3 regions of the Shewanella sp. VB17 genome follow, and region 1 is predicted to be linked to each of the others. Evidence: predicted binding sites of a transcription regulator. Region 1 holds the regulator's gene; each other region holds the start of a gene.
The links. Region 1 encodes sigma-54, which starts transcription at its own class of promoters, with help from an activator protein. Its sites were predicted from a motif close to GTTGGCACGNNNNTNGNNT; they were not measured.

Region 1 (5,688 bases):
CGCTCAGGGCTCATCTGTTTGATCAAGTTATCTTTGAGATCTTCACCAAGTTCATCGAGCACTTCACCCGTTTGCTCTGGGTCGATAAGTTGCCATAAAACCTGGCGTGTTTTAGGTGGTGATGATTCCAGAATAAAAGCAATGTCAGAGGTTGCCATGGCATGGAGCATATTTCTGACGTGGACAAACATACCGCTGCTTAGTGCTTTAGTGAGTTGGTTTAGTCGGTGATCCGTGAGCTCATTGTTTAATATTTCAATTGGCATAATAATAGGCCCTAGAGCTGTCTGTTTGGGCAGTAAAAGTACCGCTGCTATTTAGCTGGCTTCATCAAATTTGGCATCAACCAGAGCACATATAGCATCGAGTGCTGCATTGGCATCTCGACCTTCTCCGATTAGGGTGATGGTTTTACCTATGCCTGTTTCTAACATTAATAAGCCCAATACACTTGCTGCGGAGGCTTTTTTATCACCTTGTATTATGGTTACTTGGGCATCAAATTCTGATGCCAGTATGGCAAGTTTAGTCGCCGCACGGGCATGAAGCCCTAATTTGTTGCATATTGTGACTTGACGCTCTAGTTTAGTCATTGCTTAATTCACGGTGGCGGGCTTGGACTGTATGTTTACTATTACTAAAGAGTTTAGCTAGCTGATCAGTGACATAGACAGATCTATGTTGACCGCCGGTACATCCAATGGCAATCGTGAGATAGCTACGGTTGTTGCGTTCTAGGTGTGGCAGCCAGGTTTCCAGCAGGTTTTCAATCTGCCAAATAAACTTATTCACTGTCGGTTGTTGACTTAAGAAAAGCTGCACAGGTTCATCGAGTCCCGTCATTGGTCTGAGATCGGGTTCCCAATGTGGATTCGGTAAAAATCGGACATCAAACATGAAATCCGCTTCTACTGGCATGCCATATTTAAATCCAAAAGATTCAAAGTTGATCACCAACTCTTTATCTACGTAACCTAATAAAATTTCTCTTATTTTATTATTCAGATCATAAATATTGAGATTTGAGGTATCGATATAATGATCAACCAGTTTAGAGACGGGCTCCAATAATACTCGTTCTTGATCTATGGCCTCCTTTAGTGATGTTTTACTTCTCGATAGCGGGTGGAGGCGACGAGTTTCACTGTAACGTTTAAGCAGAATATCATCTCTAGAATTGAGAAAAAAACTTAACAGTTCAGTGCCCTCAGGTAACTTTGAAAGTTGTGTCTTTAATTCAGTCTCGTGTATATTACGAACATCTACGCTAATAGCGACAAGCTCAGTGCTTCCTTTGAGCTGTTCAAGTAACTTGTCCATCAATGTTAGAGGAAGATTGTCGACACAGTAGTAGCCTAGATCCTCCAATACCCTAAGGACAACAGATTTACCCGATCCGGAACGGCCGGATACCATAACCAGTTTCATTGTGTTATCACCTGATAAAGTTCTGATCCATCTTGTGTTTTTCGTAATTGTTTTAAAATTACTTTATCGTTCAGTTTCTGCGCCATAGCAGACAAGGTGCTTAAGTGCTGTTCACATTGATCAGCAGGCACTAGTAGTGCAAATAATATATCTACCGGCTGATTATCAATTGAATCAAAAGGGATTGGCTCCTCGCATTTAATAAATACTGCAACGGGGTGACTAATATTGGTTAACCTTCCATGTGGAATCGCTATACCATTACCTATACCTGTGCTGCCCATTTTCTCTCTCGTTAAAAGACTTTCAAAAATCTCTTGAGAGGAAAGGCTAGGGTACTGGGCAGCAATAAGATCGCTGATGAGTTCCAGTACTTTTTTCTTACTGCCCGGAGTGGCGCAAGTTGTGCACTCCGGCTGCAGGATGGTACTTAATTCCATGGTTAATGTTTTATTTGCTTCTCTTTGTGTTTAATAACCTGACGGTCGAGCTTATCTATCAGGGAGTCGATTGCAGTATACATGTCAGTGTGTTCTGAGGTTGCAAAAACTTCACCACCAGCAAGGTGGAGTTTAGCCTCTGCTTTCTGCTGCATTTTCTGAACATTTAAAATAACGTGCACATTATTGATCTGATCGAAATGTCGTTCAAGCTTTGAAAATTTTTCTTCAATATATTGACGTAATGATTTAGTAATTTCAATGTGATGCCCAGTGACGTTTATTTGCATAGAAATACTCCTCCAGTTTCGATTATGTTAAAATGTGCTCGTTACCTTGAGGTGAATATTGCTATTTATGCATTAAATAATATGCCTAAATGATTAACCTCAATATGTTAATTCTCTATAAACTCTTTCTTTGATTTGATGGCGGGATTAGCATCGCTTCTCGATACTTGGCGATGGTTCGTCTCGCTACCTTGATACCTTGATCAGCTAATAATAGTACCATTTTACTATCACTTAATGGCTTTTGCTGATTTTCTGCTGCAACTAGCTTTTTAATAAAGGCGCGAATCGCGGTTGATGAACATTCGCCACCATCATCAGTCCCCACGTGGCTTGAGAAGAAATATTTTAGCTCAAATATGCCTTTAGGAGTGTGCATATATTTTTGCGTTGTGACACGAGATATAGTCGATTCATGCATTTCGACTTCTTCAGCTATGTCATTTAACACCATAGGTTTCATCGCTTCTTCACCGTATTCAAAGAAGCCTTGTTGGAACTTAACAATACAGTTAGAGACTTTAAGAAGAGTCTCATTTCGACTTTCTATACTTTTGATAAACCACTTGGCTTCTTGTAAGTGTCCACGGATAAATTGACTATCGACTTGACTCTTAGTACTGCGAGCCATGGAAGCATAATGTTGATTAACATTTATTTTTGGCATGTGATCTGGGTTTAGCTCGACGACCCAGCGACCTTTCTTCTTCGTAACAGTGACATCGGGGATAACATACTCATCACGGCTTCGTGTAATGGCAAGCCCAGGGCGCGGTGTTAGTGTTTGGATCAACGCTATTGCTTGTCTTAAATCATCTTCTTTTAATTTTGTTTTTCGCATTAAGAGGCGGAAGTCTCGACCTGCGATGAGATCTAAATATTCCTTAATCAGTAACCTAGCATTGTCTATATGAGGAGTCGTATCAGCATACTGAGCGAGCTGGATAAATAGACATTCACTGAGATCGCGAGCTGCGACGCCAATAGGATCAAAATGTTGCACACGCTTAAGCACGGCTTCAATCTCATCAAGCTCTATGTCAGGATCACCCATCGCTTCTAATATATCGTCAGTACTTTGTGTGAGGTAACCACGTTCATCAATCGCATCGATAATGGCAGTAGCAATAGCCAAGTCATTATCAGAAAAAGGGGTTAAATTTTTTTGCCACTCAAGATGCTCATATAACCCTTCACTGGTTTCGCCTTGAAAAGGAAGGTCATCATTACGCATGGCCCCTGAACTGGAGTTTTGGCTGGCGGTGTAAACCTCATCCCAGGTTGTGTCCATAGGCAGGTCTTCAGGCATAGAATCCTGAGTGAGGGCATCGGACGTGTCAAGCGTGGAGTTATCTTTTTCAGCTTCAGTGTCAGTATCGGCAGTGTTGTTTAAATCTGATTCATTGTCGTTTTTTACATTGGCTTGTTCTTCATCCAACTCAAGTAGCGGATTTGAATCTAATGCTTGCTGGATCTCTTGTTGTAGTTCCAGTGACGACAGCTGCAAGAGACGAATAGCCTGTTGTAGCTGAGGAGTCATGGTTAACTGTTGACCCATTTTTAGCTGGAGTGACGCTTTCATGTACTGCTATTCCCTTCTTGGTACTGATAAAATGAGAAAGCCTGCTGGAGTTATGTGTGGAGTTCATCTCCCTAAATACACTGCATTAGTATCACTCATGATGTTATTTGATACGTATTTATTAGCGTAAATCTCTCCTTTGATTAACTATAGCTTGAATTGCTCACCTAAGTACACTGCTCGAACTTGTTGATTGTCTAAGATTTCAGCAGGCGTTCCTTCGGCAATTAAATTTCCGTGACTGACAATGTATGCATGTTCACAAACGTCTAATGTTTCTCGTACGTTGTGATCTGTAATGAGTACCCCTAAACCGCGACTCTTGAGTTGTAAAATAATTTTTTTTATATCAATAACAGAAATAGGATCGACACCTGCAAAAGGCTCATCAAGTAAAATAAACTTTGGATTGGCTGCTAATGCTCTCGCGATTTCTACTCGTCTTCTTTCACCACCAGAGAGTGTCATGCCTTGGCTATCGCGAATATGGGTAATGTGAAACTCTTCAAGAAGGTGCTCTAATTGCACTTCACGTTCATTACGATTAAGTTCTTTTCGAGTTTGTAATACGGCCATAATATTGTCTCGAACAGACAGTTTTCTAAAAATACTGGCCTCTTGCGGTAGATAACCTATGCCTTTGCGGGCGCGAAGATGGATAGGATCTAAAGTGAGATCATCATCATTAATGAATATCCGGCCTTTATCACTTTGCACCAGTCCTACGACCATATAAAAAGTGGTTGTTTTCCCGGCGCCATTTGGGCCTAATAGCCCGACAATCTGACCTGTTTTAACACGTAAACTCACATCTTGTACTACGGCTCTATTTTTATAACTTTTAGCAAGATTGATTGCTTTTAATGTCAAATCTTTCATTCTTGTTCCTGACTGTTTAATGCCGGGTCAATGGGGTCAATTGGCTGCTCAGGTTTGGTTTGAGGTTTAGATTCTTGTTGGTAATTTTCAGGTCGGATGATGGTGATCACCCGTTCATCGCCTGTGCTTTTCGCGATGAGTTTTTGTTCGGCGAGATTATATAAGATCTGATCGCCTGTGACCTGACTTCCATCTTGCTCGAGCGTAGCATTACCGTTCAAAGTTAGGGTACGCTTAGATAGCTCATAGCGGATTTCTTGTGCATTTGCCGATGCAGGTTTGCCGTCTTCCATTATCTGTGAGTAGGTTGCCGGATTGCCGCTCGCGATTAAAATACGTCCGCTGGTGCCTTCTTCAGTGAAAGCCCGCAGTTTATCAGCATTAATTTTGACAGAGCCTTGTGTGACTTCAACTGGGCCATTAAATATAATTTGATTATTTTTTATATCTGCTTCCTGACTTGCTGCAGATATTTTGACTTCCTGTGTTAAATCATTGACTTTTGCTAAATTAGGAGTGCTGATAAAGCAGAGTAAAGCTGTTATTATACTGATATTTTTTTTCATAAAGCCCTTCAATTTGACGATGTTAATGATGCGTGTGTCGTCCGGTTTTACGGTGACAAAATGATCGCCATCACTGTGGTTCATAGGTGCCATGAACTTGACTGGTTAATGTTACAATTTCAGCATTGAGGTCGCCATATAAACCTAATCCTTCAATGACAAAGTCACTACCGGTAATATAAACTTTTCTATCTGATACCATCATTCTCGTATTGAGATCTAACTCTAGATAGCTGGTGGTGACAGTCTGTATTGGTTCTTTAGTATCTATGGCGTTGATAATCACATTATCCTCGAGTATGACTTTACCTGAGTTTTTATTCATTATGCCCTTAGCTGACTGAACTTGCCATTGAGCTTGGCCTTGGCCTTTCTCGGGGTAAATCAGGTATATTGGTTCAGTAAATAGGGTGGTATTATTATCTTCGTAGTGTTCCATATGTTTGGCGCTGAGTCGATTACTGACTAAACCTAATTCATTATATTGAACGCTTTTTATGTTA
Region 2 (5,688 bases), 2.7 Mb from region 1:
GGAGCCAGTGGATAAATTACTCTACGTTGCCATGAGCGGTGCTAAACAGAATATGAACTCGTTGGCCGTGCGAGCGAATAACCTAGCCAATGCCAATACTGACGGTTTTAAAGCTGATATGGCGCAAGCGCGATCCATGCAGGCTTTTGGTGAGGGCTTGCCAACACGCGTGTTTGCGATGACTGAAAACCCCTCTGCAGACTTTAGCTCAGGCCCAATTAAAACCACGGGTCGCGATCTCGATATTGCTATTAAAAATAGTGGTTGGATTGCGGTTCAAGGTGCTGACGGTGGTGAGGCTTATACTCGCTCTGGTAGTTTAAGTTTTGACACTTCTGGTTTGTTACGTAACGACAGAGGTAATCCTATTATGGGAGATTCAGGTCCGATTGTTTTACCTTTACCCATAGATAAAGTGTTGATATCACAAGATGGTATTATCTCCGTTAGGCCTCTAGGTTCGACAGCTGAAGTGATTGAAGAAGTTGGCCAAATTAAAATGGTCAATCCAGGTGATGAAAATATGATGAGGGGCGCCGATGGTCTCTTTAGGCTGACATCGGGTGAAGATGCCCCTGCAGATCCATTTGTTGCGTTAGAAAGTGGAGCTGTAGAGGGAAGTAATGTCAATGCTGTCAATGAAATGGTGTCTCTAATTAGCATTCAACGTCAATTTGAGATGCAAGTTAAAATGATGAAAACCGCAGAAGAGATGGATAAAGCATCTGCTTCACTTATACGCATTAGTTAGGAGGTTATACTATGCATCCGGCACTATGGATAAGTAAGACTGGGCTAGACGCTCAGCAAACCGATATTTCAGTGATTTCTAATAATGTGGCTAACGCCAGTACTGTTGGTTATAAGAAGAGTCGTGCTGTTTTTGAAGATCTTTTATACCAAACGGTCAATCAAGCTGGGGGGGTAAGTGCGTCAAACACTAAATTGCCTAATGGGTTAAATATCGGAGCGGGAACTAAAGTGGTTTCGACTCAGAAGATATTTACTCAAGGTAATATGCTTACCACGGACAATTCATTGGATTTAATGGTTGAGGGACCTGGTTTTTTTGAAATACAGTTACCTGATGGCACAACATCTTATAGTCGCAATGGGCAGTTTACCTTGGATGATAGTGGGCAAATTGTTACATCTGGATCTGGTTATGTGCTGCAACCTGCGATCACTATTCCTGATAATGCAACAGCAATTACTGTTTCTGCAGAAGGAGAGGTGTCAGTCAAAACTGCGGGGGTTGCAGAGAGTCAAGTTGTGGGCCAGTTAAGCATGTCTGATTTTATTAATCCAAGTGGGTTAGACCCAATGGGGCAAAATTTATATACCGAAACTGGCGCAAGTGGTACACCGATTCAGGGGACGGCATCCTTAGATGGGATGGGAATTATTCGCCAAGGTGCGCTAGAAACATCGAACGTGAACGTTACCGAAGAGCTGGTTAATTTGATTGAGAGCCAACGTATTTATGAGATGAATTCCAAGGTGATCTCTGCCGTTGATCAAATGCTGTCCTATGTTACTCAGAATTTATAGGGGCAAGTCATGAATAAGTATTTGTTATTGGTCGCATCAGTCATGGTGCTTATCACGGCATTAACAGGCTGCATGTCAACAAGGGAGAAGCCCATTGCTGATGATCCTTATTATGCACCTGTTTATCCAGAGGCCCCGGCAACGAAAATAGCCGCAACAGGATCTATGTATCAGGCAAGCCAGTCATCAAGCCTTTATTCTGATATTAAGGCGTTGAAAGTTGGAGACATCATTACCGTCATGTTGATGGAGGAGACACAGGCCACCAAAAGCGCCAAAAATGAGATTAAAAAAGGCACGGACTTAACCTTAGATCCTATTTATGCACTTGGGGCCAACATGTCAATTGGTGGTAACCCCATTGATTTTAGATACAATGACAGTATGAATACTAAGCGTGAGTCTGATGCCGATCAGAGTAATAGTTTATCAGGCAGTATCTCTGCCAATGTCATGCAAGTATTGAATAATGGTAATTTGGTGATCCGTGGTGAAAAATGGATAAGCATTAATAATGGAGATGAATTTGTTCGCCTTACAGGGATTGTTCGTTCGCAAGATATTCGTCCTGATAATACTATCGATTCCCCTAGAGTCGCCAATGCTCGTATTCAATATAGTGGCACGGGTACCTTTGCAGATGTTCAAAAAGTGGGCTGGTTTAGCGCTTTCTTTATGGGCAGCTGGTGGCCTTTTTAAGAAGGAATCAAGATGAAAATTAACAGATATTATTTGTTTATCTTATTATGGGTTTCTGCTGTCAGCCAAGCAGAGCGGATTAAAGATATTACCAATGTGCAAGGCGTGCGGAGTAATCAGTTAATTGGTTATGGACTTGTGGTTGGTTTGCCAGGTACAGGTGAAAAAACGAGTTATACAGAACAAACCTTTAAAACCATGCTAAAAAACTTCGGGATTAATTTACCGGATAATTTAAGACCCAAAATTAAAAATGTAGCCGTTGTGGCAGTTAGTGCCAAAATGCCAGCCTTTATCAAGCCAGGTCAAGGTCTTGACGTAACAGTATCGAGTTTAGGTGAAGCCAAGAGTTTGCGGGGAGGAACCTTGTTGCAGACCTTTCTTAAAGGCGTTGATGGGAATGTATATGCCATTGCTCAAGGGAGTATGGTCGTGAGTGGCTTTAGTGCCGAAGGACTCGATGGCTCTAAAGTGATTCAAAATACCCCCACTGTGGGGCGTATTCCTAATGGGGCTATTGTAGAAAGAACAGTGGTCACGCCATTTTCTACAGGTGATCACTTGACGTTTAATTTACACCGTGCTGATTTTTCAACAGCAAAAAGGCTTGCTGATACCATTAATGAACTCCTTGGTCCTGGAATGGCAAGAGCGCTTGATTCGGCTTCGGTACAAGTGAGTGCGCCAAGAGATGTGTCGCAACGAGTGTCTTTTCTGGCCACCCTTGAGAACCTTCATGTTGAGCCCGCATCAGAGTCAGCCAAAGTGATTGTTAACTCACGTACTGGAACCATCGTGGTGGGCAAAGATGTTCGTCTACTACCCGCCGCGGTCACACATGGCGGGTTGACGGTGACGATTGCTGAAGCGACTCAAGTATCACAGCCTAACGCATTGGGTGGTGGACAAACTGTGGTGACAGCCGAGAGTACCATTGATATAAATGAAGAAGACAGTAGGATGTTTATGTTCAATCCAGGCACCACACTTGATGAACTCGTCAGGGCGGTTAACTTGGTTGGTGCGGCACCATCAGATGTGTTGGCTATTTTAGAAGCGCTAAAAGTGGCAGGTGCTTTACACGGTGAACTTATCATTATTTAACCGCTATCGACATGATTCATTGTTCTGTCAAAATTGACTGCTTAGTATATGGCTAACCAGTCAATTTTTTTGGCTAAATAGACATCAATTCAGTTCAATTACCCTCTTAATTTTGACAATTGGTACGTGCTTTGCATTGTTTGTTATCACTAGGCGAATACTGCCTGATTATTGTCGCGATTATTGGAATCGATTATGGAAAAGCTGTCAAACTCATCTCACTTTTTGGACATTGCAGGCTTAGATTCGCTTAGATCTAAAGCTCAAAAAGATGATAAGGCTGCGTTGAAAGAGGTGGCTCAGCAGTTTGAGAGTATTTTTGTACAAATGCTGATGAAAAGTATGCGTGATGCCAATGCCGCTTTTGAATCTGACAATCCAATGAATAGTCAATACACCAAGTTTTACGAACAAATGCACGATCAACAAATGTCCGTCAATCTATCAGATAAAGGCATGTTAGGGCTGGCTGATTTGATGGTGCAACAGCTATCTCCTGAGACAAGTAAGATCACCCCCGCATCAGTACTGCGCGGTAATGCAAATTTACCCGATGGTATTGAGCAAGCTATGGTGCTCAATCGCGCGACAACTAAAGAGCCTCAGATAGCCCTTCAACCAGGGAGGGGGAAGCAAGTGGCAAGTGATCAGCTGCAGACTATTTTGGTCGGCAAGCCATTGCCGTCAGAAGCGCCGATATCGAATATGAAGTTTACTGACCGACATGACTTCGTCACTAAACTGTACCCTCATGCAAAAAAAGCCGCTGCAAGATTAGGCACGCAAGCTGAAGTCTTGATTGCTCAATCAGCGCTTGAGACTGGATGGGGACAGAAAATGGTTCAGAGAACCGATGGAGACTCAAGTAATAACTTATTCAATATTAAGGCTGATCATCGCTGGAAAGGTAATAAGGTAGCAGTTAAAACACTCGAATATGAACAAGGTGTTGCGGTGCAACAAAGAGCCAATTTTCGAGTTTATGATGATATTAAACAAAGTTTTGATGACTTTGTGGGCTTTATTTCTGACGGACCACGTTATCAAGATGCGATGAAAAAAGTGGCTCAACCCAATGAATTTATTCAGGCGTTACAAGATGCAGGTTATGCAACCGATCCTAAATATGCCACTAAGGTCATTAAGGTCATGAAAATGCTTTCTTCAGAGCTGAAAATGGGATTATCTGGAGGAGAGAAATGAATATCTTGATTAACAATATCCAGCAGTTTAGGAGCGTCAGCTAATGGCTTCAGATCTTCTTAATATTGCCCGTTCAGGCGTACTGGCAGCTCAGTCACAGTTAGCGGTGACCAGCAATAATATCACCAATGTAAATACTCAGGGTTATCATAGACAAGTGGCAGAGCAAGTCAGTCTTGATCATCAGCGTTTAGGCAGTAATTTTTATGGTGCTGGCACCTATATCTCAGATGTAAAACGTATCTACAACCATTATGCAGAAAGGGAGTTACGTATAGGGCAAACGAGCGTGAGTGAAGCACAAGCAACTCACACTAAATTAAATGAGATGGATCAGTTGTTTTCGCAAATTGGTAAATCCATTCCTCAAGGATTGAATGACTTATTTTCTGGATTAAACAGTTTAGCGGATATTCCAGATGATCTGGGTATAAGAGGCAATGTGTTAGGGGCTGCAGATCAGTTAGCGATTAGTTTGAATCAGATGCAATCTCATTTAGATGGGCAAATGAAACAAACCAATGATCAAATTGTAGGGATCACTGAACGGATTAATGAAATAGGTAAAGAGTTAGGGCATATCAATGAAGAGTTGATGAAGTTTCAAGGTGAAGACATGGGACTCTTGGACAAACAAGATGCACTTATTCAGGAGCTGAGTCAGTATTCTCAAGTCAATGTGATCCCGTTAGACACCGGCGCCAAGAGTATTATGCTAGGGGGTGCAGTGATGTTAGTTTCTGGTGAAGTGTCCATGTCTATTGGCACAACAACAGGAGATCCTTATCCAGAAGAGCTTAGAGTGACCAGCTCTATCGCTGGGGTAACACTTATCATAGATCCTATCCAAATGGGGGGGCAACTTGGTGCTTTAGTTGAGTTTCGCGATGAAACTCTAGTGCAAGCTCAATTAGAAGTAGGACAATTGGCTTTAGGTGTTGCTGATGCATTTAATCAAGCCAATGCTCAAGGTTTTGATCTTAATGGCGAGATGGGGCAAAACATATTTACCGATATTAACGATGCTGCGATGTCATTTGGTCGAGTCGGTTCTTTTGGCAATAATGTAGGTACAGCAAACCTTAGGGTTAATATCGATGACAGCTCTGTATTAACGGGTGAGCGTTACGA
Region 3 (5,688 bases), 1.3 Mb from region 1:
AGGACTTAACACTAGAGCAAGCTGAAACTATCAAAGAATAGACCTAATGTCTAAGCGGTTAATCATCGATACTTAATTAAAGAGACAACATTGAGCTTCGTGAAAATAGCTCACTTCTAAAAAAAACATCATTAAGTTCTACTCTTCTTTGTGCTCCCTTAAACGATCTTGTACTAACCCGACTAATAAATCTGGCTGGAATTTAGAAATAAATCGGTTACACCCTACCTTTTCTGCCATAGCATCATTAAAGCTTCCGCTCAGTGAGGTATGTAAAGCAACAAAGAGACCACTCATTCGTGCATCACTGCGTATTTCAGAAGTCAGTTTATAGCCATCCATTTCTGGCATTTCAGCGTCGGTGATCAACAGTAAAATTTCATCGACAACGGACCTACCATCATCGCACCAACTTTGTAACAACTGAAGCGCCTGCAAGCCATCTGACACTTCTATTATTTCAATACCTAAGGGAACTAACGTCTCTTTAATCTGCCGACGAGCTGTCGATGAATCATCAGCAATCAATATCTTACGACCAACCATTTCTTTAGCCAGTGTTTCATCCAATATACCTTCTGACAGTTTTATATCATAATCTAAGATCTCAGCCAGTACTTTTTCTACATCGATAATTGATACCATCTTTAGGTGATCATCAATCTCTACTCGGCATATCGCTGTGAGATAGTGATTCTTGCCTGCTGTTTTAGGTGGAAGTAAAATATCACTCCAAGTCATGTTGACAATATGTTCAACTTTACCAACCATAAACCCCTGAATACTGCGATTATATTCAGTAATGATCAAATTACGATCTTGTTCATTTTCCATTGCTGAAAAGCCAATCGCTCCCCTGAGGTCAATCACAGGGATAGACGTTCCACGAATATTCGCGACCCCTGAGATATGACAATGGCTCCCAGGTAAAGAACTTAACGGAGGAAGATCGACAACCTCTTTGACTTTAAACACATTAATTGCAAAAACTTGAGTCGCATTAATACGAAATAATAGAAGTTCTAAACGGTTTTCACCTACAAGCTTGGTACGTTGGTCTACTGAATCGAGTACTTTTGCCATAATACAACTCTCAGAAAATAAGGAACGTCACGTCTCTGACAATAATGCGTGTTAATGATAGTCACTAAAGCACACCTAAACTTAGTGACTGCTGCAATAAAAATCCATTAGTCACTATCACTCATCAAGCGATAATTAAATACTAGCAGTTATCAGCGTAACTGGAATAATTCTGCGACATCTATCATCATTAAATTGAATGCTACAGATTAATTATCGTAAGTAACATCGAATACAAAGGGAGAATTAGCCGATGCGAGAGTAGGTGAAAAGCATGATTTAAGAACATCAATCACACCTAAAATAAACATTGACATTAACATAATCGGCGATATAATAAGTGCTGATTTTTAGTAACCTTAATGTAAGTAGTTTGCTTCTTGTTTGACTCCTCTCGTCAATACCCGCAAAAATATTAACACACCTGGTAGAATCTAAAATATTAGTCATATTATTGTCATACTATTATGGTTAAATTTGACTGAATCAATGTTATTAACACCTTAAATGTGACAAGAAAAAACAACATTTATCGATTAACAACAGTCTTGATTGATTTGCTGAAACTACTAGTCTCAAAAAATCTGAAATTCGTCTTTCGCAAAAATGCTAAGGATATATTATAGTTACATACCCGCTGCTAAAAATGCAGCATAAAAAAGGAGTATGACATATGTCGTACAACATGAATGGTCACGAGATCACTGTAAATTTTCCAGTTAACTCTATTTCTCTAAACAAGTCTTCTATCGCATTTACCGATAGCCTTGGGAAAAATAGACAAACATTTTCTAAACGTACTGAAGCATTAACTTTTATGAAATGGTTGCTTTCGAGCAATAAGTAAATCTGGAATATAAAAACGTAGTAAGTAGTAAGTAGTAAGTAGTAAGGTTAATGATGCACTTCGATACTCTCCTCTTATCAGTATCGAGTAATAAATAGGACCGACTTTCATTACGTTGGCTATTAAGCATCTAAGCAGCACCTACCTTTGGTCTAGGCCGTATCAATGTCACAGATACTTAGCCTGACCAACTGGTAAAAACAGCAAAATATCCCATTGATATAAACTCAACCCATTAATCCCTAGCATACGCATTTACCCAAACTTACGTTTATACCGAGGTAACATACTGCTATTCCCTAATAAGCCTCCCTGATGTAAATACAAAATAGATGATAGTTTATTACCTTTTTTCAAGTATTCTTCCAATGCCAGCCAGCCTACAGGATCATATAAAAGATCAAACACTATTCCTTGCTTACTAACACTGTTCCACATGTCGTAACACTCACGGTACAAGTTACCAAAATGATACTTTTTAGGCAGAGGCACGATCTCCGGATAAAAGCTGGTTATCTGAGAAAGCTCGCTAAATTGTTGCTTCAAATAATCATTTCCACCAACACAAGCACACGTCAATACTCGAATATCCACACCTGATTCAATAAAGTGTTTATTCAAAAAAAGCGCTGTAGTACCCGTCCCTGAAGGAAGGAAAACAGTTAAATCAAATTGAGCAGTATGGACTGCCCAGTCGATAATTTCTTTTGCCAATTGAACAATACCAAATTCAGCATACTCACAACGGCCTCCTTCTGGGATAAATAATGCATTGGATTCATTGATTAATACAGACTCCTTTATATACTGCTCACTCGTGCGTCCCTCTCTGTCCAACCGCTCACTAAGATCGATCACATTAGCGCCGTTCTCACAGGCTGCAACATAGTTCCCTTGGGTTTGCGTCTTAATGTGTGCAGCAATATGATCAACATAAAAATCTAAATGCCAACCTCTTATTTTAGCCAATGCCGACATCGAGTAGAGAGAATTTGCTTGCGGTGAGCCATAACCAATAAGTTTGGTTGTCTCAGGAAAATCGTGGGCTAGAAAATATGCAAATTTACGCGCCTTATTACCAGAAAACTCAGGATGAAGAAGATCGTCACGTTTAATAAAAATTTCTCTACCAAATATACGTATTGACTCAACTGGTGTATTACTAAGCTTCATGTAGAAATAAACTCCAAACCTTATATCAAGTGAATGCTATCACTTGATAACCCTTGAGTAAAATAACTAACTATCAGTATTTATGACCATTAACGTAAACACAAATACAATAAAACCTAATACTTACAATATGATAAAATATTGGCATGGAAATAGCATACTATATAAATCGACACTGATTTATGCTCTTTCTTATGAGCCTCACCCTTTATTAGGAGCCATTAATGGCAGTATTACGTTTGATATTTAACATAGCTTGGTTTGTTCTTGGTGGTTTTGTGATGGGGCTAGCATGGTGGCTGGCAGGTTTACTCTGTTATATCAGCATTATCGGTATTCCATTCGCAAAAGCCTGCTTTGTGATAGGTGAAATGACATTTTGGCCATTTGGTCAAGACAGCATGAACCGAAAAAAGCTCACAGGCAACGAAGACATAGGAACAGGAACATTCGGAACCATTGGTAATATCATTTGGTTTTTACTTTTTGGGATCTGGCTAGCAATCGGGCATATTACTCATGCTTTAGCCTGCTTTATTACTATCATAGGTATTCCATTTGGTCTACAGCATCTTAAGTTAGCCATGCTAAGTTTAACTCCCATTGGGCAGCGTGTTGTCGCTAGAGATTAACTTCACATCTTCATCTGGCTCACCTCAAGCGTCAGATGAAGTCTCTCCGCAGACAATACTTTTCCCTACGCCTACTTTTTACCTCCACTTTCTATGTAATCAGACAACATGGACTCTTGATCTATTTTCGCTAAGCCTGCATTAACAATATCACGCCAAAATTGACCTTTAACTGTATTCACAAAGGCTATTTTCATCTGCTTATTGGCTAATATCTTTCTGTTGACTTGCACTCGATTACTCAGAGGCGTTAACTCTTCTTGTAAAAGTAAAAACTGCAACACATGCATATCCATAACAGCAGCGTCTATTCTTGCTGTGGCCACTTTGGTTAAGTTATGCTCATCAGAATTAACCACTTCAACCTTTTGTATTCCATGTTTAATCATGTCATCAAGTTCACTGGTATTCACATAATCTTTAACAACACCTAAAGTATATTGATTAAGATCGGACACTTTGGACCAACTAAGAGGATGTAAATTTTGCTCTACCAATCCTAATGGACTAATACCCAATGTATCTGAAAACACAAATTTATCGGATTGAAAAGGGTACTCAGGTAGATACCCACTGTATTTTGAGTTATTTCTATTCACTAACCGGATCGCTCTACTCCAAGGATAAAAATCCACGACCAGTTCATGACCCATCGCATTGACGGCTGCACGTGTGATCTCTATTACTGCCCCTTGTTTGGCTAATTGGCTACTGGAATAAGGAGGCCAATGAAGTGAGGTTAAGTGTAAAGTATCGGCATTAAGTTTGGCTGAAAAACTGGTGCAAAATATCCCCAACAGAAAAAAAATAATCATCATCAGTTTACTTTTATCTGCATAAACTAAAGAATTTTCGCACTCGATATAAATCATCTCCCGATAATAAACCACCAAATATTACCACCCATTAGTTATCTCATCACCTCACAATAATACACTGTGTTAAATGAAATAAAATAAAAAATAGCTCGAAATTGATACAACAAAAGACTGATATCATCTGACATGAAGAAAGCTTAGTGAACGAGACTGAGATCATATTCTGCCAATCTATCTGCTTAATGGTGTCTGGTGAGTAAATTAATCGGAAAGGAAGCCTCTTTATAATATAAAAACCTAGCTGAATTTTATTTTTTTATCCGTGATCTAAATCACTAAAAAACAATCTAAATATACGATAGTAACAATCGAAACAACGCGTTATGAAAAAACATTAGCACTTAATATCATGCTCTTATCGATGATTTAATATCGAATTGAACATCTTAAACTAAGGTCTATTATGAAATTACTTCACTCTTTTGCCTTTGGCATATTCACTTCAATTTGTGCCTCTTCAGTACTAGCAAAAGAACCCATTGACATCATCAAACCAGCGCTCATTACAGAACCAGAAAAAGTTGAATTAGGTAAGATGCTTTTTTTCGAACCAAGACTCTCAAAATCAGGTTTTATCTCATGTCATTCTTGCCATAACCTCTCTATGGGTGGCGTCGATGCATTACCCACTTCGATTGGTCATAATTGGCAAGAAGGGCCCATTAATTCTCCAACGGTATTAAATGCGGTGTATGGTCTAGCCCAGTTTTGGGATGGGCGCGCTAAAGATCTTAAAGAGCAGGCTGGCGGCCCCATCGAAAACCCAAAGGAAATGAGCTTCAGTCACACAATGGCTGTATCAACCATAAGCTCGATCCCCAACTACAAAACAAAGTTCAAAAATATCTACCCTGATGGCCAAGTTAATATCGACAATATTACTGACGCCATAGCCGCATTTGAGAAAACACTTGTAACACCACATAGTCCTTTTGATCAATACTTATTAGGCGACATGTCAGCTATCACGACCGACGCTATCACTGGATATAAGCTGTTCAAAACTAAAGGTTGCATCAGCTGCCACAACGGTGCAGCTGTCGGTGGAACCCTGTACATGAAAATGGGATTAATC

Region 2: the regulator sigma-54 is predicted to act here: its motif matches at 3,473-3,491, upstream of flgJ (flagellar assembly peptidoglycan hydrolase FlgJ).
Region 3: the regulator sigma-54 is predicted to act here: its motif matches at 3,244-3,262, upstream of HQQ94_RS14780 (YccF domain-containing protein).

The regions. Positions count from the first base shown of each region.
Region 1 is NZ_JABRVS010000001.1:4,697,931-4,703,618, reverse strand. Features, by position in the region: gene mgtE (magnesium transporter) at 1-266, opposite strand, end outside; gene HQQ94_RS20270 (HPr family phosphocarrier protein) at 318-593, opposite strand; gene rapZ (RNase adapter RapZ) at 586-1,428, opposite strand; gene ptsN (PTS IIA-like nitrogen regulatory protein PtsN) at 1,425-1,868, opposite strand; gene hpf (ribosome hibernation promoting factor) at 1,871-2,158, opposite strand; gene HQQ94_RS20250 (RNA polymerase factor sigma-54) at 2,274-3,740, opposite strand; gene lptB (LPS export ABC transporter ATP-binding protein) at 3,888-4,619, opposite strand; gene lptA (lipopolysaccharide transport periplasmic protein LptA) at 4,616-5,185, opposite strand; gene lptC (LPS export ABC transporter periplasmic protein LptC) at 5,256-5,688, opposite strand, start outside.
Region 2 is NZ_JABRVS010000001.1:2,033,865-2,039,552, forward strand. Features, by position in the region: gene flgF (flagellar basal-body rod protein FlgF) at 8-751, shown strand; gene flgG (flagellar basal-body rod protein FlgG) at 763-1,551, shown strand; gene flgH (flagellar basal body L-ring protein FlgH) at 1,561-2,250, shown strand; gene HQQ94_RS08755 (flagellar basal body P-ring protein FlgI) at 2,263-3,354, shown strand; gene flgJ (flagellar assembly peptidoglycan hydrolase FlgJ) at 3,550-4,557, shown strand; gene flgK (flagellar hook-associated protein FlgK) at 4,601-5,688, shown strand, end outside.
Region 3 is NZ_JABRVS010000001.1:3,442,577-3,448,264, forward strand. Features, by position in the region: gene HQQ94_RS14760 (hypothetical protein) at 1-41, shown strand, start outside; gene HQQ94_RS14765 (chemotaxis protein CheV) at 139-1,083, opposite strand; gene HQQ94_RS14770 (hypothetical protein) at 1,757-1,930, shown strand; gene HQQ94_RS14775 (1-aminocyclopropane-1-carboxylate deaminase/D-cysteine desulfhydrase) at 2,186-3,103, opposite strand; gene HQQ94_RS14780 (YccF domain-containing protein) at 3,328-3,735, shown strand; gene HQQ94_RS14785 (ABC transporter substrate-binding protein) at 3,807-4,553, opposite strand; gene HQQ94_RS14790 (cytochrome-c peroxidase) at 5,017-5,688, shown strand, end outside.